DNA from 4 places in the Rahnella sp. PD4 genome. Region 3 is predicted to be linked to each of the others. Evidence: predicted binding sites of a transcription regulator. Region 3 holds the regulator's gene; each other region holds the start of a gene.
What was found. The regulator PurR, encoded in region 3, represses purine synthesis genes. The targets are predictions, from matches to a motif close to CANGCAAACGTTTGCNTG.

Region 1 (5,794 bases), 150 kb from region 3:
TGGCTACCCGCCAGGGGGTATTTCCTGTGGTAAGCAGGTCGAAAATTATACAACCCGAACATACCGCAGGAAAATCTCATTTTTGACCGAATCAGTCGCACTGAACCTTAATCGCCAGACCCCCGCGTGAGGTTTCCCGGTATTTGGAATTCATATCCTTACCGGTTTCATACATCGTCTCAATGACTTTATCCAGTGAAACTCTCGGCTCACTGGTACGGCGTAACGCCATTCTGGCAGCGTTAATGGCTTTTACTGACGCGATAGCATTGCGTTCTATGCAGGGCACCTGAACCTGACCGGCAACCGGGTCACAGGTTAATCCCAGATTATGTTCCATACCAATTTCGGCCGCGACACACACCTGTTCCGGGCTGCCGCCCAACAATTCCGTCAGGCCTGCCGCCGCCATTGAACAGGCTACCCCGACTTCACCCTGACAGCCGACTTCTGCGCCTGAAATCGATGCGTTCATTTTATACAAGATACCGATAGCGCCGGAAGTCAGGAAATAGCGCAGATAAATGTCCGGACTGACCGACTGAATGAACTGGTCATAATACGCCAGCACCGCAGGCACAATGCCGCATGCGCCATTGGTTGGTGCCGTCACGACACGTCCGCCTGCCGCGTTTTCTTCGTTAACCGCGAGGGCAAACATATTCACCCAGTCGATCACGTTCATCGGATCACTGGAGAGTTTATCGTTAGACACCAGCATCCGGCGCAGGGCAGAAGCCCGACGCGGTACCCGCAGCGGGCCGGGCAGAACGCCTTCGGTGTTCAGGCCGCGATCAATACAGGCCTGCATGGTGTGCCAGATTTTCTCAAAATACTGCTCAATGTCCTGCTTACTGTGCTGCGCCAGCTCATTCTTCATCATCAGACCGGATAATGACAATCCGGTTTCTTTACATTTTGCCAGCATTTCACTGGCCGAATTAAAGCTGTAGGGCACGGTCACTTCATCCAGCACCGGCTGACCGAAATGCTCGTCATCCACGATAAAGCCGCCGCCGACTGAGTAATAGGTCTTGCTGTAAATCATTTTGTCGCCAGCAAAAGCGTGAATCTGCATGGCGTTTTCATGGCGTGGCAAATTCTCCCCGCGGAACACCATACCGGTATCGCGTGGGAAATCGACTTCATGGTGGGTTTCGCCCAGCGGCAGGCGCTCTCGTTGCTCAACGTCGCGGATAAAATGGGGAATGCCGTCGATGTCGACGGTATCTGGCTGGTTACCCGCCAGACCTAAAATAATGGCGATATCAGTGTGGTGGCCTTTACCGGTGAGTGACAAAGAACCAAAAACGTCCACGGCGACACGCGTAACGGCAGGCATCATGCCCTTTTCCAGCAGATCATCAGCGAACTGTTTCCCTGCTTTCATCGGGCCCAAAGTGTGGGAACTGGAAGGGCCAATCCCGACCTTGAACATGTCGAAAACGCTAATCACGTCGAATACTCCTGTAATAGATTGCGGCAGGGAACGGGATCCCTGGCTTCCATAAATGAAAAAACATCAGAGACTGTCTTTATGGACGGGTCTCTTATTCCTATGGATAGACTTATAGTTTAAAAGGGCTGAGAGGCAAAAGTTTCATTTTTCGCATGAAATAAACTTATTTGATGCAAAAGTGTGATCGAAATGTAATCAGCGGGCTCAGGCTTCAACCTGCCGGGCCAACTGACGAATGATTCCCGCCGTCAGTCCCCAGACAAATTGCTGCTGATACCAGGATAGATACACCCGGTGATGAATGCCTCGGCGGTGAATATCCAGAGGGTAATAACGTGTCAGATCAAACGCTTCCCGCAACGGCATTTCAAACAATTCGGCAACTTCATCTTCAGCCGGATGTAGCGGAACATCCACAGGCAGCAGTCCGATAACCGGTGTGACCTGGAAACCGCTGCTGCTGTCCTGCGGTGATAATGTTCCTAATACATAAACCTGTTCAGGCGGGATCGCGACCTCTTCATGTGCTTCACGTAATGCGGTCGCAATAATGGATGCATCGGTCGCATCTGCTGCACCCCCCGGAAACGCTACCTGACCAGGGTGTTTACGCAACTGATCGGCGCGGCGCGTCAGTAAAAGGGTGGGTTCCGGACGGCAGATAATCGGTATCAACACAGCAGCATGGCGGGTTCCGCGCAAGGCTGCAGCGGGCCTGCGCGGCGGCTGCAACTGAAAACGCAGAATGAAATCTTCCACAGCAGGTGAAAACGTCGGTAAGGGCGTGTGTTGTGCCTGCAGCGTCACGGCTGTATGTCTCCTAATTCGGGCAGAATACGGGCGATTTTATCAAAAGTTTCCTGATATTCCGCCTGTTCCTGACTGTCTGCGACGATCCCGCCGCCCGCCCAGCAGTAAATTTTACCCTGCGCGGTGAGCAGCGTGCGGATGGTAATGTTGCTGTCCATCGTGCCGCAGCAGCTCAGATACGCAATGCTGCCGCAATAGCCGTTGCGCCGTTGTGGTTCAAGTTCCTCAATGATTTCCATGGCGCGTACTTTGGGTGCACCGGTAATCGAGCCGCCGGGGAAACAGGCACGCAGCAAGGCGCTGGCGTGACAGGTTTCCGGCAAACGTGCGGTGACAGTGCTGACCAGATGGTGTACGGCGGGGAAGGGCTCGACTACGAACAGTTCCGGGACCCTTACACTGCCGGGTATCGCCACGCGACCAATATCATTACGCAGCAAATCGACAATCATCAGGTTTTCGGCGCGATCCTTTTCCGATGCGGCCAGCCGTTCTGCCTGCCGTGCATCCTCAGTCGGATCTGCGCAGCGGGGCATAGTACCTTTAATTGGCCGGGTCTGGATCTGCCCGTCTTTAAGCCAGATAAAACGCTCAGGTGAAAGGCAAAGAACGGCATTTTCCGCGAGACGCAGAAATGCGGAGAAAGGGGCACGGTTAGCCTGACTGAGGCGCAGGAAAGCCTGCCATTCGTCGCCACTGTATTCTGTTGAAAACCGTTGCGCCAGGTTAATCTGGTAGCAATCACCGCTGTGAATATATTCCTGAATCTTACGGAATTTTTCACCGTATTCCTCACGGCACATATTCGCCCGCCATGGCGCATGTAAACGGAAAAATGCCCGGGGAGCAGCGGGGCGCTGATACTCTGTCAGCCAACCTAAACGTTCAGAAATGTCACCGTGACAAATCAGCGTCAGACGCTGTAAATGGTGATCAGCAATCAGGGCCCAGTTATAAATCCCCACCGCCATATCCGGCAGGTTAATATCCCGCGCAGCCGTTTCCGGCAGTGTTTCTATACGACGTCCCAGATCATAACCAAACAGGCCCAGTGCACCGCCCAGAAAAGGAAAATCTGCGGTACGTTCTGCCTGTAAACCGGCTACCGTCAGTTGCTCTTCCAGTAATGCAAACGGATCTTCTTCCCGCGTTTCGGTCATGCCGTTGTGCTCAATCTGTGTTATCGCGCCACGTGTGGTGAGCGTGATCAGCGGATCGGCGACCAGAATATCGAAACGATTATGCTGATGCTGTGCCGAACCGGAATGCAGCAACATGGCCCATGGCAAAACTGAAAGCGGCGCAAACCCTTCGGTTAATGCGTCGGGCTGATAGGGTAGTGAATGGAAAACAACGGGCTGAGCGGATTGCATGACGGATACGGGTTTCTCTGGCGCAATGACGTATTTTCTCGGATCCTAACACAGATCGGCCTGCCTGAAAGCAGCGCAGGCGATTTGCGTTAATAAGGCGTATACTGTGCAACCCCGCACTGCGCGGGCTTTCATTATCACCCGTACAACAGGACACTCCCATGCTGACAGGTATGCCTTCATTATCACATCATGAACAAGAACAGGCCGCCGATCGTATCCGCCAGTTAATGGAAACCGGTATGAGCAGCGGCGAAGCCATTGCGACCGTAGCAGAAGAAATTCGCGAAACGCATAAAGGCGACCGTGTGACCGTCATTTTTGATGACGAAGACGAATAAGTACTGAGCCGGGGGAGCTTCTTTCCCGCAAAGAAAAACCGGACCCTTTTCAGGCGTCCGGTTTTTTTTCATCTCAGCGTCGGAAATGGCTTAGCCTTTAACGACTACCGCAGCCGCAGCCTGTTTGGCCTGTTCCACGGCGTCCTCAACGTTGTCCGCAATTGCCAGCGCCACACCCAGACGACGCTTGCCGCTGATTTCCGGCTTACCGAACAGACGGATCTGGTTGTAACCGGTCAGTGCATTTTCCAGGCCGGTAAACGTCACGTTGCTGCTGGTCAGTTCCGGCAGAATAACGGCAGAAGCGGAAGGGCCGAACTGGCGGATATGGCCCACCGGCAGGCCGAGGAATGCGCGCACATGCAGGGCGAACTCTGACAAATCCTGAGAAATCAGCGTCACCATACCGGTGTCGTGCGGACGGGGGGATACTTCGCTGAAGATCACATCATCGCCACATACAAACAGTTCAACGCCAAACAGACCTTTACCGCCCAGCGCTTTTACGACTTTCTCGGCGATATCCCTGGCGCGTTGCAATGCCAGATCTGTCATCTGCTGCGGCTGCCAGGATTCGCGGTAATCGCCGTCTTCCTGACGGTGTCCGATAGGGGCACAGAAATGAATGCCGTCCACGGCGCTGATAGTCAGCAGGGTGATTTCAAAATCAAATTTCACCAGACCCTCAACAATGACACGTCCGCCGCCTGCACGGCCGCCTTGCTGGGCGTAATCCCACGCCGGCTGCAACTGATCAGCCCCGCGGATCAGGCTTTGACCTTTGCCTGAAGAACTCATTACCGGCTTGATAATACACGGGTAGCCGATGGCGTCGATCGCCTGACGGAAAGAGGCTTCATCATCAGCAAACTGATAAGTGGAGGTGGGCAGATTCAGCGTTTCGGCTGCCAGACGACGGATGCCTTCGCGGTTCATGGTCAGGCGGGTTGCTTCAGCACAAGGCACGACGTTGTGGCCCCGTTTTTCCAGCTCGACCAGCATGCTGGTGGCAATCGCTTCGATTTCCGGCACGATAAAATCAGGGCGTTCGCTTTCGATAACCTGTTTCAGTGCATCGCCGTCCAGCATGTTAATAACATGGCTGCGATGGGCAACCTGCATCGCAGGTGCATCGGCGTAGCGATCAACCGCAATCACTTCCAGACCAAGACGCTGGCATTCAATTGCCACTTCTTTGCCCAGTTCGCCAGAGCCTAATAACATGACGCGGGTGGCGCCGGTGCGCAGTGCAGTACCAATGGTTAACATAGCTTCGTACCCAGATCTGTGTGAGGGAAAATAAGAATTTCGGTGCAAAGTATATCTGAAATTATTGCCAGCGAAAACGATTGCGCAGTGCCATTGATTGATTCAGGCGTGGAATAAAAGCGGAATTTACAGGATTTTTTTAGCCATTTTCTGTCGGTTAAGGCAGCCGGCGGGCGTCTCTGTTATCATTTAGCCAAACCATGGCGCCAGGTTTCCTGCCGCTGCCCCGATTTTTGCCTCACATAAAGAGTTATCGCCTTGAGCACGCATTCCTTTTCTGCCCTGACATTGCCCGCTGAGCAACTTTCTAACCTGAATGAACTGGGTTACACCGAAATGACCCCGATTCAGGAAGCATCATTGCCCGCCATCCTGCAGGGGCAGGATGTCCGCGCCAAAGCCAAAACCGGCAGTGGTAAAACAGCCGCTTTCGGTATCGGTTTACTGAACAGCATTATTGTTTCGCAGTTTGTTGCTCAGGCGCTGGTGCTGTGTCCGACACGTGAACTGGCCGATCAGGTCAGCAAAGAATTACGCCGTCT
Region 2 (5,794 bases), on a different contig from region 3:
TGCGGATACCCCGGGGGATTCAAGTCTGACCCGTGCCAGTGTTGAGTTGTATAAATAATAAGCAGATATTTTAAAGCGAAACGCTTGATTTATCTGATTTTTATTAGGCTCAATCGTGTTATAGGGAATTGAGAAGGCCAATGTCACCTGACATTGGCCTTTTTTATTCTTTTTATCTTTTCTCTTCGCCGGTTTATTTTGAGAATCATCTCATAGGATTTAATTTATATTAAACTTCCTGGCACTTTTTTATTCTTAATAATCATTTCTTAAGAATTTATAAGTGATATTGAAGTCTATATCCCCCAGGAGGACGTTTAAATGTTAAATGCCGCAATAATGACAATTAAGAACACCGGGATTTCGATTCAGAACCAGTTTTTTTATTTGCAGAATTTTATTACTTCACCACGCACCATGGGAACCCTTATGCCCTCGTCACCGTGGTTGTGCCATGCGATGCTCAGTCAGATTGACTGGACGACATCGCTGGATATTGCCGAACTTGGCGCGGCGGACGGCGTTCTGACCCGCCGCATCCTGAGCCGTATGCGGGCAGACGCCCGGCTTGAGGCTTTTGAAATCCAGCCCGCGTTTATCCGTAAGCTTAATCAGATGAAAGATCGCCGTTTACAGGTGATGGCACATTCAGCCGAGCATATGAGCACGTCGTATGATGCTGTGTTTTCCTGCCTGCCATTGCTCTCGATGCCTCTGCGTACCCGTATCAGAATTTTGCAGACCACGCGGCAACAGCTGAAAGAAAAGGACGGCGTGCTGGTTTTATTCCAGTACAGCCCTCTGTCAGAGAAATTGTTATCACGCTACTTCACCTGGAAAAAAATCCGGGTAGTGAAGAATTTTCCGCCCGCCCTGGTCTATATCTGTAAACCCCGCTGATACAGCAACTTAGAGGATAGGGCTCGCAAAGCTTATTGCAGGCCGTTGCGCAGCAAGGATTTTTCAGTATGATGCCCTTAACGGCGTAAATAAAACGCTACAGAAGCTTCACCGGCAGGTGACAAAAATCTGCCAGTGAGGCTTTTTTGTTGTACTATCTGACGAGTACGCATGCAGGGCAGTACAATGACCATTTTTGACACATACTTCATATTGATGATGGATTTTCATCAGGCGGGCTAACGGCTCCCAGGGAATAAAGGATAGCGGTAATGACACAAACCATTTTCATGGTCGGCGCACGTGGTGCGGGTAAAACAACCGTTGGCAATGCCCTGGCTAAAGCGCTGGGCTACAAATTTGTCGATACCGATCTGGCGTTGCTGTGTACTTCTGGCCTCAGCGTGGCAGATATTGTTGAGCGTGAGGGCTGGGAGGGCTTCCGCCGTCGTGAAACTGAGACATTAAAAGCTATTTGCTCGCCCTTCACCGTGGTTGCCACAGGGGGAGGCGTGGTGCTGTCCCGGGAAAATCGCGACTTTATGGGCCAGAATGGTACTGTCATTTATCTGCGTTCCCCTGCATCTACCCTGGCAAATCGTCTGGAAGATGCACCGCTGGAAGATCAGCGTCCGACATTAACAGGCAAGCCGATCACGGAAGAAATGACGGAAGTATTGAATGAGCGGGAAGCGCTTTATCAGGAGGCGGCCCATCATGTCGTTGACGGAACTCAGGAGCCGCAGAGGGTGGTGAATCTGATTATGGATGCACTGGCGCTGTCGATGGCGCGCTGAATTCCCCTGATATCTGACAAAACGAGCCCGGTGGCTCGTTTTTTTATGTCTGCGCGTTCTGAGCCGTGGCTCCGGGAAAAGCCGGTGTAAACAAAACGGGCCATGTGACGTGACGGAGATCACGTACGCTTAAGTATTGTACTGATGTATAGGTGGGCGTAAAATAATAACCCATGTGATTACTTAACAGCGGAACTCATGATGAAATCCATAATGTCGTTCTTCAGCCAGCATGCCAAAGTGATGCCCGCCATCTGGTCGGTTACCATTATTCTCATTGAAGCTTCTATCGCTCTTTATATTTTGCGTAATATTTAATCACGATAATCTGCTGGTTTTTACATCAGTCACCTCATTAATACTCGGCATTTATTTCTCCTTCCTCTCAATCTAATGGCTTTAGGAATTTCTTTAAGCATATTCCTTTGTGTATTTCATCCTGCGTGAAAAATAAACGACTTGACGCTGACACGTATCAGCTTTAATTTTTATTTAACTAAACAGGAACCTTGTTCCATATAGCGGAACTCGCGCCTTTATGACTACATTGGAAAATGCGGCGGCAGTACTGAAGCTATTTTCAAAACAAGGGATCCGTCAGGGGCATCCCGGTTTGTCGTTCAGTGATGTCGTTGAAAATTTAAAATTACCGAAAAGTACGGTTTCCCGGTTACTGATGACGATGGAAACAGAAGGACTGCTGGAACGTGATCCTGACAGCCGCCTGTACCGGATCGGACGATTATTACTGGCTGTTTCCAGTCATTATTTATCGACTCCGCTGGTCGATTTAGCGTCACCGTATATGGCGCAACTCAGCCAGCTGACGCAATGCACGGGTTATATTTCCATGCTGGAAGGACGCGACATCATGGTTATGCGCATGTTTCCCGGCAGAACGTATCTGCAAGTGGTCACGCCAGCCGGAAGCCTCCTGCCTGCGCATGAAACTGCCATCGGGCGTGCGATTCTTGCGCGGTATACCGATGATGATGTTCTCGCACGTTATAGCGGTCACTATCAGGTGCATTCTGCTAATTCACCGGCCAGCAGGGAAGTTCTGTTATCCCGGTTGGCGGAAGTCCGGCTGAACGGTGTGTCATTTGCCAACAACGAAACGTTGCTGGGAATAAGTACCTTAGCCACCAGTATTTTTAATAAGCACCGTAATGAGACCGTTGGATTATGTTTGTCTTTCCCTTCACCTGCACAGGGGAAAGACATTCCGGAAGGAATAAAAGAAGGGCTGATTGCTGTAACCCGGCAAATCGCCGAAAAATTGGGTGATGAGTATTGGCATTTATCTAAAACGGCAACAGAGCCGCCAGGATAATGACTTGTAACGGACCCGGATTATTTGCTATGTGAAATACTTGCTCAACACCAGGGGCCTTATGTCAGATCAATCTGCAAAGAATAATAAGGAGAATCCGCTAAAGGATATTGGCACGCTCATCGTAATGATTCTGTTGTCTGTTTTAGGCGCAATCATCGGTGTTCAACTGATTACCACGTTGGGTGTTACGCCAAATACGTCGATTATCGGCGCACTGTTTGCCATGTTACTGGCGCGCATTCCGATGCAGGCTTTTCACCGTTACCGTTCTGTTCACACACAGAACCTGGCGCAAACCGTGATCTCCTCCGCAACCTTTGGTGCGGCAAACAGTTTGCTGATGCCGATCGCTATCCCTTATGTCATGGGGCAGCCGCAACTGATCATGCCGATGTTTACCGGTGTGGCTGCAGCGATGTTACTTGATGCCTACCTGCTTTATCGGCTGTTTGACACCAAAGTGTTCCCGGCCAGCAATGCCTGGCCACCCGGTGTTGCCGCAGCTGAAGCGATCAAAGCCGGTGATAACGGCGGACGTCAGGCCTGGCTGCTGGTTGCAGGCGTAATTGTCGGGCTGGGCGGCGCGATGCTGAAAATCCCGATGGCGGCTTTTGGTACGGCATTTATCGGCAACATCTGGGCGCTCAGCATGTTTGGTATCGGCCTGCTGATCCGCGCGTATGCGCAGCCGGTTGCCGGACTGGATCTCAACGCCTTGTATATTCCGCACGGTATGATGGTCGGCGCGGGGCTGGTGTCTCTGCTGCAGGTGATTCAGGTTGTGCGTGCTAAAAACGCTGATGCCAAAGCCACGTTTACTCAACCGGCGAAAGAGGTGTGTAAAGCGCTCGGCCTGGGCGCATTCGGTTATATCGCCATCGCCGCACTGCTGGCGCTGGCGGGCGGGTTGTACAGTGAAATGTCGGTCGGCATGCTGATTGCGTTCGTGATTTACGCTGCGTTTGCCGCCTTCTTCCATGAGCTGATCGTAGGTATTGCCGCGATGCACTCCGGCTGGTTCCCTGCCTTTGCTGTGGCGCTGATTACCTTAATTATCGGCATTCTGATTGGCTTCCCGCCGCTGGCGTTGTGCGTGCTGACCGGTTTTACCGCCGCAACGGGTCCGGCATTTGCGGATATGGGCTTTGACCTGAAAGCCGGATTCATTTTGCGCGGTTATGGCAAAGATTTGCAGGCTGAACTTTATGGCCGCCGGATCCAGTTATTCGCCGCACTGCTGGCATTTATCATCGCCATTCCGGTGGTGTGGTACGCTCATTACGGTTATTTCGCCCAGGATTTAGTGCCGCCGGTTGCGCGGGTTTATGCCAAAACTATTCAGGCCGGAGCCCAGCCGGGCATTGCGCACAGTCTGCTGATCTGGGCAATTCCGGGCGCATTGATTCAGCTGATTGGCGGCCCGAAACGTCAGCTTGGCGTGCTGCTGGCGACCGGTTTGTTGATCAACAGCGTCATGGCCGGATGGGCCGTGGTCTGCGGCATCGTATTGCGCATTATCATTATCCGCATCTGGGGTGAAAAAGGGCGTACGCCCATGGAAGTGCTGGCGGCGGGTTTTATTGCCGGTGACGCACTCTACAGCTTCTTCACCTCGATTTTCAGTGCCAAAAAGTAGTGAGTACCGCACCAACACCAGGGCTGATGTTCAGCCAGTATTAAACACCTGACTGTTCCCCGACGAACAGCGCCCGCGACCGTTTGGCTACTGCGTGATATACGCCGGTCGCGATGTTTTAAGAGGGCTTTGTGATGAGTTTGCAGCAGACACTAACGGTATTCGAACTGATTGACAGTGCGCATGTCAGTGGTCAGGACATTGTGGACTTATTTGCCCGCTATCCTGAGATCACCGCCAGCACACACCGCGCTGACGGCCCGAAAGGTGGCACTGATTTTGTGCGTATCACCATACCAGGCAGCCAGGGAAAAAGCCGTGGCGGTACAGCGCCAACGCTGGGGATTATCGGCCGCCTGGGCGGGATTGGTGCACGCCCGACGCGTATCGGTCTGGTTTCTGATGGTGATGGTGCGATTGCCGCTGTCACCAGCGCGCTCAAGCTTGCTGACATGCAGCGCAAGGGGGACGTACTCGAAGGCGATGTGATTGTTACCACCCATATTTGCCCGAACGCACCGACCCGCCCGCATGATCCGGTCGATTTCATGGATTCGCCGATTGATGACGTGACCATGAATGATAATGAAGTGGTTGACGGCGTTGACGCCATCCTGTCCATCGACACCACCAAAGGCAACCGCATTATCAGTCACAAGGGATACGCGATTTCGCCGACGGTGAAAGAGGGGTACATCCTGCGTGTTTCCGAAGATTTGCTGCGCATCATGGAAATGACCAGCGGCAAACCGGCGGTCACTTTCCCGATTACCACGCAGGACATTACGCCTTACGGCAACGGTGTGCACCATCTGAACAGCATTCTGCAACCGTCAACGGCGACCACCGTGCCGGTGGTCGGTGTGGCTATTACGGCGGAATCGGTTGTACCGGGTTGTGGCACCGGGGCAAGTCATGAAGTGGATATCGCGCTGGCGGCAAAGTTTGCCGTTGAAGTTGCGAAAGAGTTCGGCCGCGGCACCTGTCAGTTCTTTGATGCCGATGAATATCAACTCTTGTTGTCGCTGTACGGAAGCTTGCGTCACCTGCAAAACCGGAAGTAATACGATGATGACACCTTTTGCGACGTTAACAATCGGACAGGCGCCACGTAGCGACATTATG
Region 3 (5,794 bases):
CGGCTGGCTGCAAAGCGATGAGACCGTGCATTTCCACGTCGAGCCTTTTGAAGGTGCGATACTGGTGCCGGAAGCGCTGGCATTTAACGGTATCGATCCGACCAATCCGTTACGCGGCGCAGTCAGTGAATATGAAGCCCTGCATGAGATTTTCAAAGTCATCCGCAAAGGAATGAAAGAGCAGAACTGTAACCGTGCGATCATTGTGGCGCACAACGCGAATTTTGATCACAGTTTCCTCATGGCAGCGGCCGAACGTGCCGGGCTGAAACGTAATCCGTTCCACCCTTTTGCTACGTTTGATACTGCCGCGCTAAGCGGGCTGGTACTCGGGCAAACGGTGCTGGCAAAAGCCTGTATCAGTGCGGGTATCGATTTTGACAGCAGCCAGGCACATTCTGCGTTGTATGATACCGAGCGCACGGCCGAGTTGTTCTGCGAACTGGTAAACCGATGGAAACGCCTTGGCGGCTGGCCTCTGGTGCTTTCAGACGAACAAGCCGAAGACGAAACGGCGTCTGAAGAAAATCAGTAATGACGACTTTCCGGCGGACTGAAAACAAAAAAGAGCGACATCATGTCGCTCTTCATATTTTCCGGTCGAAAAGCCGGTGATCTTCCGTAGTATTACTCTTCAGAAGATTTGTATTTCTCAGCAGTTTCTTTGATCAACTGCTGCAGCTCGCCGCGCTGGAACATCTCAACCACGATGTCGCAGCCGCCAACCAGTTCGCCGTCCACCCACAATTGTGGGAACGTTGGCCAGTTAGCAAACTTTGGCATCTCAGCACGGATGTCCGGGTTCTGCAGGATATCCACGTAAGCAAAACGTTCGCCACAGGCAGAAAGCGCCTGAACAGCCTGAGCAGAGAAACCGCAGCTTGGCAGTTTTGGCGAACCTTTCATGTACAGCAGAATCGGGTTTTCAGAAACTTGCTTCTGAATCTTTTCAATAGTTGGAGTAGTCATTTCTTGCTTCCTCAAGCCGGTACAGGCTGTCACGATCATTGCTCTTCACGCGCAGCACAAAGAGACGGTGTACAATCACAATACCTTCTATTGTAACGACGGCAGCCATCAGATAAAAACGCCATTTTTTGTGGGGTCTTTCTCAGTGCTGACAATTTATTTAACCATTTTTAGCGGGTGCGCTCAGGCTCACATATTTAAACATTCATCGGGAATAACATTTCCGGCGTTCATCAATCCGATCAAATTTGCAGAATTCCACTGATTAACTCAAATATTAACATCATGAAAAACGGTCATTTTTTTGACTAAAAATGGCGGTTATTTCGACATAAAAAAAGCTATTAACTTTTTCTCACAATATGATCTAGAATCGAGGCAATTCGTGCTTTTTTGTCGGGTTCTTTTAGGCAATACTCTGACATCCCTGATGTTTAACCTACCACTCATGGTAACGAAGCTATGCGCTTACTGTTCACGCTTTTTGTGCTGCTCTTTACCCAGCTGTTTTTAAATATGGCACATGCGTCGCCACAGACTCGTGTCTCTGCCGATCAGCGTAAAAGTCATGTTAATCAGGCTGCGCCGGAAGAACGACGAAAGCGAAAAACGGTTGCTGCGAAAAACAGTAAAAAAACGAAAACCGCGCCCGTCACAGAACAAAAAACTCAGGATAAGAATTCGAAGAAGAAAGTGAAAAGCACCGAACTGGTTAAACGAAAGACCACGACGGAGAGAAGCGCCAAAACGCGGGCCGAAAGTAAAAAAGAAAAGACACTCAAGACCACGCGGGCCGAGAGCAAAACAGAGAGACATAGCAAAACCCGTGCCCTCGCGAAAAACAGCACGGAAAAGGCCGGTAAAAAAGAAGCCTATGGCCGGCACCGTAAAGGTAAGAAATTCGAAGAAGACAGCAAACCGATTACGCTAAGTGCAACACATAAAAAACGCTATCAGCATGCTCAGCAAACGGCCATGACCAAACTGATGCACCAGGTAGGAAAACCGTATCGCTGGGGCGGAACCTCGCCGAATACCGGTTTTGATTGCAGCGGCTTAGTTTATTATGCTTACAAAGATTTGATCCGTATAAAAATGCCACGTACAGCGAATGAAATGTATCACCTGCGCGATGCCGCTCCGGTCAAACGCGGCGAACTTGAAAGCGGTGATCTGGTGTTCTTCAGAATCAATAACCGCGGCGCGGCAGACCATGTTGGGGTTTACGTTGGCAACGGCAAGTTTATTCAGTCTCCAAGAACGGGCGAAGACATTAAAATTACTTCTCTTGGCGATGATTACTGGCAAGACCACTATGTAGGCGCACGTCGGGTAATGACCCCTAAAACGATCCGATAATAAACAATTCGTTAAGTCTGAAGGTTCGCTAATCAGCCATTGAATAGCATTTAACGAAGCGTTTCTGCAGGGAAGAACATCGGCGGTAACGGTCACTGCGTAACATTGAAAAGGGCGACGCCTGTGACAGGCGTCGCCCTTTTTTATGGCGGATCACTTATTGAATCAGTTCATTATTGCAGTGAAGCTGAAAGCGATAATCATAAGCAAAGCGCATACCGTGGTGATCAACGATAATTTCAGGTTGCTGTCCATCAAACCCCCTTTCGGATCAAATTGTGGCATTTCTTAATACCACACTCATTGTGTGCCAACGCATTTTCTCATAATTAACCTTTAAAATCTTGTGTTGAATGACAATGCGTTCCTGAGAATTTTGCTTCCACTTTCCTGCATTATAAGAGAAAATTGTCGGTTAACACGTCTGTGTGCCGGTCGATTTCACCCGAGAGCATTTCGCGCCTCATTCTGAAGAATCCACCCAATGATTTCACTGCCCTTTGAGAAGCCAGCAGTTAAATCCTCGCAGGCAAACGATTAACATAATGCTAACGTGCTGAAGCACGTGAGTTCAGGAGTCATTGTTTACATGGCAACGATTAAAGATGTCGCAAAGCGCGCTGGCGTTTCCACTACAACCGTGTCGCACGTCATCAATAAAACACGTTTCGTCGCCGAAGAAACCAAAGAAGCGGTTCTCCTTGCAATCAAAGAGTTACATTACTCTCCGAGTGCTGTAGCCCGCAGTCTGAAGGTCAATAACACTAAAACCATCGGCCTGCTGGCCACCTCAAGCGAAGCGCCCTATTTTGCCGAAGTGATTGAAGCCGTGGAAAACAGCTGCTTCTCCAAAGGCTATACGCTGATTTTGTGTAACTCGCATAATAACCTGGAGAAACAACAGGCCTACCTGCAAATGCTGGCGCAAAAACGCGTCGACGGCTTGCTGGTGATGTGCGCGGAATACCCTGATGAATTGCTCAATATGCTCGAAGAGTACCGCTCGATTCCCATGGTGGTCATGGACTGGGGTGAAGCACGCAAGAACTTTACCGACAGCATTATCGATAACGCTTTCGAAGGTGGTTACATGGCCGGTCGTTATCTGATTGAACGCGGTCATCGTGATATTGGCGTGATCCCCGGGCAACTGGCGCGTAATACCGGCGGCGGCCGCTTCCAGGGTTTTGTGAAAGCACTGACTGAAGCCAATATTCCTCTTCGTGACGAATGGGTAGTTCAGGGTGATTTCGAACCAGAGTCTGGCTACCAGGCAATGCATAAGATTCTGATGCAGAAGCATCGTCCGACTGCCGTATTTTGCGGCGGCGATGTGATGGCAATGGGTGCAATTTGTGCCGCAGACGAACTCGGCCTTCGCGTTCCTCAGGATATTTCCGTGATCGGGTACGACAATGTGCGTAACGCCCGTTACTTCTCCCCGGCGCTGACAACCGTGCATCAGCCGAAAGAACGTCTGGGTGAAATGGCCTTTACGATGTTACTGGACAGAATTGTCAGTAAGCGTGAAGAGTCCCAGACCATCGAAGTGCATCCGAAACTGGTCGAGCGCCGTTCAGTCGCCGACGGCCCGTACCGCGATTACCGTCGTTAACAAATAACAAACGCCTGCCTGTGCAGGCGTTTGTTCTAATCGCGCAGCCATTCCTGATTCATGGTGTCTGTATCGCCCATGTATTCCAACAGCCAGCTCAGTGAAGGTGAAGGATTGCTTTGATCCCACGTCAGGCAGCACGGGCTGTCAGGGAATATATTCTCCAGTGCCAGCACCTGTAATTTTCCCTGTTCAATCCACGGCATGACCCGGTGAACCGGCATCATACCCACGCATAAACCCTCAGTCAGGCATTCCAGCGCACAGGTCCAGTCCGGCACGACCAGACGCCGCTGGTTATCGAGCGTCCAGGTATCACGCTTAGGCAATGTCCGGGAAGTATCTTCCAGGCACAATGCCGGATAAGGTCGCAGTTGATCATCGTTCAGCGCACCGGATAGCTGCGCCAGCGGATGTTGCGGGCTGACGACACAATGCCAGTCCATAAATCCCATATCACGAAAACTGAAGCGCCCGCCAACCGGTATCGCGCGCGTAGCGCCGATCGCCACGTCTGCACGCCCGTCGACCAACGCATCCCAGACACCGTTAAACACTTCCGAGTGAATAATGAGTTCGGTATCCGCAAAATGGCGATAAAAATCGAGCACCAGACGCCGTGTCCGTGCGGGTTTGACAATCCGGTCGACCGCCACACGTAATTCGCCGCGCCAGCCGTTCGCCACCTGTTGACACTGCCGGCGGGTGGCTATCATTTTTTTTGTCATAACCCGTGCTTCATCGACAAAAACCTTTCCCGCTGGCGTCAGCACTACGTCACGATGTCGACGTTCAAACAACGGCACGGCCAGCCATTGTTCAAGCTGGCGGACGGTGTAACTGATGGCAGAAGGCACACGGTGTAAGTCCTGCGCAGCTGCACTAAAACTGCCGGTTCTTGCGACAGCATCAACCACTTCGAGAGCGTATTCTGACCACATAATCCAGCCTTCAATTTTTTTGATAGCAGAGTGCAAATATTAACGTTTCACAAGCCTGTTATCAAAGCGTTAAACTCCGCCCCCGGTATGAAATCTGCGTCACATCATCTGCAATAAATAAATTAACGAGACAATAATGAAACCCTCCTTTGGATTTATGCTCTATCTTGCGGGTCTGAGCATGCTGGGCTTTTTAGCCACCGATATGTATCTGCCTGCATTCAGTGCCATGCAAACCAGTCTGATGACCAGCCCCGGGATGATCAGCGCAAGTCTGAGCATTTTTCTCGGTGGATTTGCTGTTGGTCAGTTGCTGTGGGGGCCACTGTCGGACAGAATCGGCCGTAAACCGGTATTGCTTCTTGGTCTGATACTTTTTGCGTTCGGCTGTCTGGGTGTTATCTGGGTTGAGAATGTACGCGCTCTTCTGGCCCTGCGTTTCTTACAGGCCATAGGCGTGTGTGCTGCCGCAGTCACCTGGCAGGCTATCGTTGTTGACCGTTTTTCTGCCGATGTGGCAAAAAAAACTTTTGCCAGCATTATGCCGTTAGTGGCGCTTTCTCCGGCTCTTGCACCGTTGCTGGGTGCCTGGGTGCTCAATCATTTTGACTGGGAAGCTATTTTTGCCCTGCTGACCGTCGTTGCCATCGCTTTAGTGCTGACGACGCTGACTCTGCATGAAAACAAACCGGCAAAAGACGCAAAGGCAGATAAAACCGGCTTTACGACTTTATTGAAATCGCCTGTTTACAGCGGGAATGTCATGATTTATGCCGCCTGTTCAGCGGGTTTCTTTGCGTGGCTGACGGGCTCACCGTTTATCCTGAGCGATATGGGCTATTCACCCGGTGCCATCGGGCTGAGCTATGTTCCACAGACTATCGCTTTCCTGCTCGGTGGTTTTGGTTGC
Region 4 (5,794 bases), on a different contig from region 3:
ATGATGGCCGACAGCATGCCTTCTGCCTGCCGTTGCAGATTAGCATCCGGCTGTGGCAGCGCAACGCTGGTGCGCAAAATACCGTCCTGATGCAGGTTGTGGGTCAGCGGATAAAAGACCGTTTTGCCGTCGTGTCCGCGCGCACCCACCAGCGAGACTTCACCGGAGAAATTGATGCCCTGCTCAACGATGCATTCGCCGTAGCAATCCTGCGGCAGCGTATTTTCTTCGCCTGAACGCAGACGCCACTGACCCCGGCCGTCGTAACCGCCAACACGACGTTTCACAATCGCCAGTTCACCCAGCTGTGAGAAAACCTGCGGCCATTGGGCAACATCGGCCAGCAATTGCCATGGTGCGGTTGCCAGGCCGAGTTGATCCAGTAACTGTTTTTGCGTCAGGCGGTCGGCCAGACGCGGGAAAATATCGCGGTTGACGAACGCATTATGCGTCGCCAGTTCACGGGTCAGGGCAGTTTCCGGCCAGCGCTCGATTTCAGCAGTGATGACGCTTTGCTGATACGGTACGGCTTCCGGCTCGGCATCCAGGCCGACGGGATATACGGCGATGCCCAGTGGTTCACCGGCCTGACGCAGCATTCTGCCTAACTGGCCGTTTCCGAGTACGCAAACCGGTTTCATGCTTCCTCCCGCGGATCGGGATTATTCAGCACTTCGTCCGTTTGTGTAGTGCGCCATGTCGCCAGATTTTTGGCGATTTCAGCATCATGCAGCGCCAGAATCTGTGCCGCCAGTAGCGCCGCGTTAGCCGCACCCGCTTTACCAATCGCCAGCGTACCGACCGGAATGCCACGCGGCATCTGCACGATGGAATATAAGCTGTCGATGCCACTGAGTGCCGCACTTTGCACCGGAACACCCAACACCGGTACCAGCGTCTTCGCCGCCAGCATGCCCGGTAAATGCGCTGCGCCACCGGCACCCGCGATGATCACATCAAATCCGTTAGCGGAAGCCTGCTCAGCGAAAGTAAATAACTTGTCCGGCGTACGGTGAGCGGAGACGATATCGACATGGAAAGGAATATTCAGCGTTGTGAGGACGTCGGCGGCGAACTGCATGGTCGCCCAGTCACTTTTTGACCCCATAACGATGGCGATTTTTGCCGGGGTAACGTTGGATGACATGTCTGTAAAGCTCCTGTGATTCGGAAATAGAAACTGCGAGGGCGCAAATGATAGCATGCTCCGTGAGGGAGGAAAACGGTTGCGTCGCCGGAAAACCGCGCATTTTTGATGAGAAGTTGGCGGCAGATTTGTATAATCCCCCTCACGCTGTTAATGACAAATCTGACTGGAAACTGATTTATGACGCAGGCTTTACTGGCACCGATTTATGATTTTCTTCACTGTGAAACCCCTGCTATCTGGGTCGATGTGGCGCTGGAAAATCAGACGGTGATGCTGATTGATCACGCCAACTGTGAAAAGAAAGCGGCGGCAACGGCGATGAGCCTGATGACCAAATATCTTGAGCGCACTGAACTGCTGTTTTGCGCGGCCCGTCTGGCACGGGAAGAGCTTCACCACTTTGAGCAGGTGGTGGAAATCATGCAAAAACGCAATATTACTTATACCCAGCTTTCACCGTCGCGCTATGCCAGCGGGATGATCAAACATACCCGTCATCATGATGATCTGAATATTCTGGTTGACCGGCTGATTATCGGAGCGTACATCGAAGCGCGTTCCTGCGAGCGCTTTGCCAAAATTGCGCCACATCTCGATGAAACCTTATCGCGCTTTTATACCTCACTGCTGCGTTCTGAATCACGGCATTTTGCCGATTACCTGGCGCTGGCAGAACAGTATGCCGGAACGGATATCCGTGAACGGGTAGAGGAGTTTGGCAGAATTGAAGCGGAACTGATCCTCACGCCGGATGAGCAATTCCGCTTCCACAGCGGCGTACCTGTTACCCTTCATACTTCAGGCTGCTGATATGTTGACTGCGTTCATTCGTCCTGGTCACTGAGCCAGCTAAGCTCCCGGGGATTCACAAACTTGTTGCCTTCGGCAACTCAACATTATTCAGGGTAATGGGAGGGTGACTCAAAACGGGAAGCTGATCAGTTCCACGTTGTCGGCAGTCACCTTGACCATCGAGCCTTCTTCGTGCCAGGCACCGAGTACCACCCGGTGCCCGGTTTTATTCTGCAACGCCACCTCGTGGATCGCCGGACGATGGGTATGGCCGTGAATCATCCATTCTACGCCTGACGTCTGCATTTCGCTGATCACTGCCTGCGGGTTCACATCCATAATATCCAGTGACTTACCCTGATTTGAGGCTTTGCTGTTGGCGCGCATTCTGGCGGCAATCGCCAGCCGCCATTTCAGCGGCAGCATCAGGAAAAGTTTTTGGATCAGCGGGTTGTGGACTTTTTTGCGGAAATTTTGATACGCGACATCATCGGTACACAGGGTATCACCGTGCAGGATCAGGACGCGGCGGCCATACAGCTCAAGCACTTTTTTTTCCGGCAGCAATGTCATCAGGCTGTCGCGTGCGAAGCGTCTGCCGAGCAGAAAATCGCGGTTACCATGAATGAAAAAGCAGGGTACGCCTTGCTGGTGTAACTGATTGAGTGCTGCGGCGATCTCGGCATGAAGCGGCTGCGGATCATCGTCGCCTATCCAGGCTTCAAACAGGTCACCGAGAATGTACAGGGCATCAGCCTGCGGCGCATCTTCGCGCAGAAAACGCAGAAAACCGGCAGTGATTGCCGGTTCCTGTGCGCAAAGATGGATATCTGCAATAAAAAACGTGGTCATCCCGACGTTGATTATTCGCTGACTGTGACGCTTTTGATCACAACATCTTCTTTTGGAACGTCCTGGTGCATGCCGCTGCGGCCGGTTTTGACGGCTTTGATCGCGTCAACCACATCCATGCCTTCGACCACTTCTGCGAATACGCAGTAACCCCAACCTTGCGCATTTTTGCCGCTGTGGTTCAGGAAATCGTTGTCAGTGACGTTGATGAAGAACTGGGCCGTGGCGGAGTGCGGATCGTTGGTACGCGCCATTGCCAGCGTGCCTTTGGTATTTTTCAGACCATTGTCTGCTTCATTATTGATAGGCGCATCGGTGTTTTTCTGGTTCATGCCTGGTTCAAAACCGCCGCCCTGGATCATGAAACCGTTAATCACACGGTGGAAAATAGTGTTGTCGTAGAAGCCTTTACGGCAATAGTTCAGGAAGTTTTCAACGGTGGCTGGCGCTTTGTCAGCGAAAGTATTAATGACGATGTCGCCGTGGTTAGTGTGGAAAGTGACCATATTTATCATCCTGCTAATGTTGATGTGTGCTCTTAGTAAGAGCGGCTACTATAGCCTTTTCTTATACCATAACTCAAAAGTTGCCGTCAGCAGTGGCTTTGTGATGACTAAAGCCCGTCCGGTGGCCTTATGGCGTTTCGGTGAAATCATTTTCGTTATATTATACGCGTTAGTGTCGCTTAAACGCGTCAACGTCATTTTCTACGCCCAACACACGGAATAGCCTGATGCTGAAGATTTTTAATACCCTGAGTCGCCAAAAAGAGGAATTCAAGCCAATTCATGCCGGTAAAGTCGGTATGTACGTGTGTGGGATCACTGTTTACGACCTGTGTCATATCGGCCATGGTCGCACCTTTGTGTCTTTCGACGTGGTATCACGTTATCTGCGCTACCTCGGTTATGACCTGAAATATGTGCGCAACATTACCGATATCGACGACAAAATCATTAAACGTGCCGCTGAAAATGGCGAAACTTTCATGTCGCTAACCGATCGTATGATCGCGGAAATGCACGCTGATTTTGCCTCACTGAACATTTTGCCACCGGACGCGGAACCGCGTGCGACGCGGCACATTGATGAGATCATCGATATCGTGCAGAAGCTGATTGACCGCGACCATGCTTATGTCGCGTCGAACGGCGACGTGATGTTCTGGGTGGAAAGTGATCCGGATTACGGCGTGTTGTCCCGTCAGGATCTGGATCAGTTACAGGCTGGCGCACGCGTTGAAGTTGAAGCTAACGTGAAACGCAATCCGATGGATTTTGTGTTGTGGAAAATGTCTAAGCCGGGCGAGCCGAGCTGGACATCACCGTGGGGCGAAGGTCGCCCGGGCTGGCATATCGAATGTTCTGCCATGAACTGCAAACAGCTCGGCGCGCATTTCGACATTCACGGCGGCGGTTCTGATCTGATGTTCCCGCACCATGAAAACGAAATTGCACAGTCAAGCTGCGCGCATGACGGTCCGTATGTGAATACCTGGATGCACTCCGGTATGGTGATGATTGATCGTGAAAAGATGTCCAAATCGCTGGATAACTTCTTTACGGTGCGCGACGTGCTGAAATATTACGATGCTGAAAGTGTGCGCTATTTCCTGATGTCGGGTCATTACCGCAGCCAGCTGAATTACAGCGAAGAGAATCTGAAACTGGCGCGTACCTCAATGGAGCGTCTTTACACCGCGCTGCGCGGGACCGATGCTGCTGCAACGCCAGCCGGTGGTGAGGCTTTCGTTGCGCGTTTCCGTGCGGCTATGGACGACGATTTCAATACGCCGGAAGCTTATTCTGTGCTGTTCGATATGGCGCGTGACATCAACCGCCTGAAAGCGGAAGACCTGTCTGCGGCAAACGGACTGGCCGCCGAACTGCGCCAGCTGGCAGGTGTACTTGGCCTGCTGGAACAGGATCCGGAGCAGTTCCTCAAGTCCGGCGCACAGGCGGATAATGACGACGAAGTGGCTGAAATCGAAGCGTTGATCAAACAACGTAACGATGCCCGTGCCAGCAAAGACTGGGGCATGGCGGACAAAGCGCGCGATCGTCTCAATGAAATGGGTATCGTGTTAGAAGATGGCGCTGCCGGAACCACCTGGCGCCGCAAGTAATCTCCTTCATACCTGAAGCTGCAGCAGTGTGCCTTGCTGCAACTCCAGTTATTTTGGAGAGGCGTGATCTCAACAGCCTCCTTTTTGGAGGCTTTTTTATAAGGATTACCCTGTGACCCGAATGCTTCTGACGTATCAGCCTCCGTATGACTGGCAATGGATGACGACTTTTCTCGGCGTACGTGCGTTGCAGGGCGTCGAACAGCAGGACGGCGAATATTATCAGCGCACGCTGGCAGTGATGCACAATGGTGAACGGCTGACAGGCTGGTTGCGGCTGCGTCCGTTGCCTGAGCAACATGGCGTTGAGCTGGAAGTGTCGGCGTCGCTCTCGCCGGTCACGGAAAAAGTGGCGGCACAGGTGCGGCGTTTGCTGGATCTGGATGCGCAGCCGATGCTGATCGCCGGCGGTCTGGGGACGCTGGCGGAAAACGCCGTGGGATTACGTCTGCCGGGCTGTATCAACCGTTTTGAGCTGACGGTTCGCGCCATTCTCGGACAACTGGTGAGCGTGAAAATGGCGGCGACACTGGCGACGCGGCTGACCGAAAAATGGGGAGACTCTGTGTGTACGCCGTTTGTGGCACTGACCCATTTGTTTCCATCTGCGGCTACGATCGGGCAGTTAACGGTGGATGATTTACGGGGCATCGGTGTGCAGGGCAAGCGTGCGGCATGTCTGATTAATCTTGCACAGGCGGTGGAGGAGGGTCGTTTGCCGCTGGATGGCATCACCGATGTGCAGGACGGAATAAAACAACTGCTGGCAATGCCGGGGATTGGCAACTGGACCGCCAGTTATATCGCCATGCGCGCCTGGTCTGCGCCTGATGTTTTTCTCGGGGGCGATTATCTGATTAAGCAACGCTTTCCGG

Region 1: a site for PurR is predicted at 1,484-1,501, ahead of ACOZIO_RS04615 (L-serine ammonia-lyase). Genes of this name have one in related genera too.
Region 2: a site for PurR is predicted at 1,136-1,153, ahead of aroL (shikimate kinase AroL). Genes of this name have one in related genera too.
Region 4: a site for PurR is predicted at 1,216-1,233, ahead of purE (5-(carboxyamino)imidazole ribonucleotide mutase). Genes of this name have one in related genera too.

The regions. Positions count from the first base shown of each region.
Region 1 is NZ_JBLZQF010000001.1:1,008,547-1,014,340, reverse strand. Features, by position in the region: gene ACOZIO_RS04615 (L-serine ammonia-lyase) at 92-1,456, opposite strand; gene ACOZIO_RS04610 (CoA pyrophosphatase) at 1,664-2,266, opposite strand; gene pabB (aminodeoxychorismate synthase component 1) at 2,263-3,642, opposite strand; gene ACOZIO_RS04600 (YoaH family protein) at 3,804-3,983, shown strand; gene purT (formate-dependent phosphoribosylglycinamide formyltransferase) at 4,074-5,252, opposite strand; gene dbpA (ATP-dependent RNA helicase DbpA) at 5,511-5,794, shown strand, end outside.
Region 2 is NZ_JBLZQF010000003.1:501,923-507,716, forward strand. Features, by position in the region: gene ACOZIO_RS11200 (DUF1471 domain-containing protein) at 1-58, shown strand, start outside; gene ACOZIO_RS11205 (class I SAM-dependent methyltransferase) at 322-900, shown strand; gene aroL (shikimate kinase AroL) at 1,173-1,697, shown strand; gene ACOZIO_RS11215 (IclR family transcriptional regulator) at 2,236-3,030, shown strand; gene ACOZIO_RS11220 (OPT/YSL family transporter) at 3,092-4,669, shown strand; gene ACOZIO_RS11225 (DUF1177 domain-containing protein) at 4,804-5,733, shown strand; gene ACOZIO_RS11230 (AroM family protein) at 5,738-5,794, shown strand, end outside.
Region 3 is NZ_JBLZQF010000001.1:861,493-867,286, forward strand. Features, by position in the region: gene rnt (ribonuclease T) at 1-535, shown strand, start outside; gene ACOZIO_RS03820 (Grx4 family monothiol glutaredoxin) at 628-969, opposite strand; gene ACOZIO_RS03825 (hypothetical protein) at 950-1,078, opposite strand; gene ACOZIO_RS03830 (C40 family peptidase) at 1,432-2,328, shown strand; gene ACOZIO_RS03835 (YnhF family membrane protein) at 2,494-2,613, opposite strand; gene purR (HTH-type transcriptional repressor PurR) at 2,918-3,943, shown strand; gene punR (DNA-binding transcriptional activator PunR) at 3,979-4,884, opposite strand; gene punC (purine nucleoside transporter PunC) at 5,021-5,794, shown strand, end outside.
Region 4 is NZ_JBLZQF010000016.1:48,197-53,990, reverse strand. Features, by position in the region: gene purK (5-(carboxyamino)imidazole ribonucleotide synthase) at 1-641, opposite strand, end outside; gene purE (5-(carboxyamino)imidazole ribonucleotide mutase) at 638-1,147, opposite strand; gene ACOZIO_RS24345 (tRNA-(ms[2]io[6]A)-hydroxylase) at 1,328-1,960, shown strand; gene lpxH (UDP-2,3-diacylglucosamine diphosphatase) at 2,072-2,794, opposite strand; gene ppiB (peptidylprolyl isomerase B) at 2,806-3,300, opposite strand; gene cysS (cysteine--tRNA ligase) at 3,528-4,919, shown strand; gene alkA (DNA-3-methyladenine glycosylase 2) at 5,041-5,794, shown strand, end outside.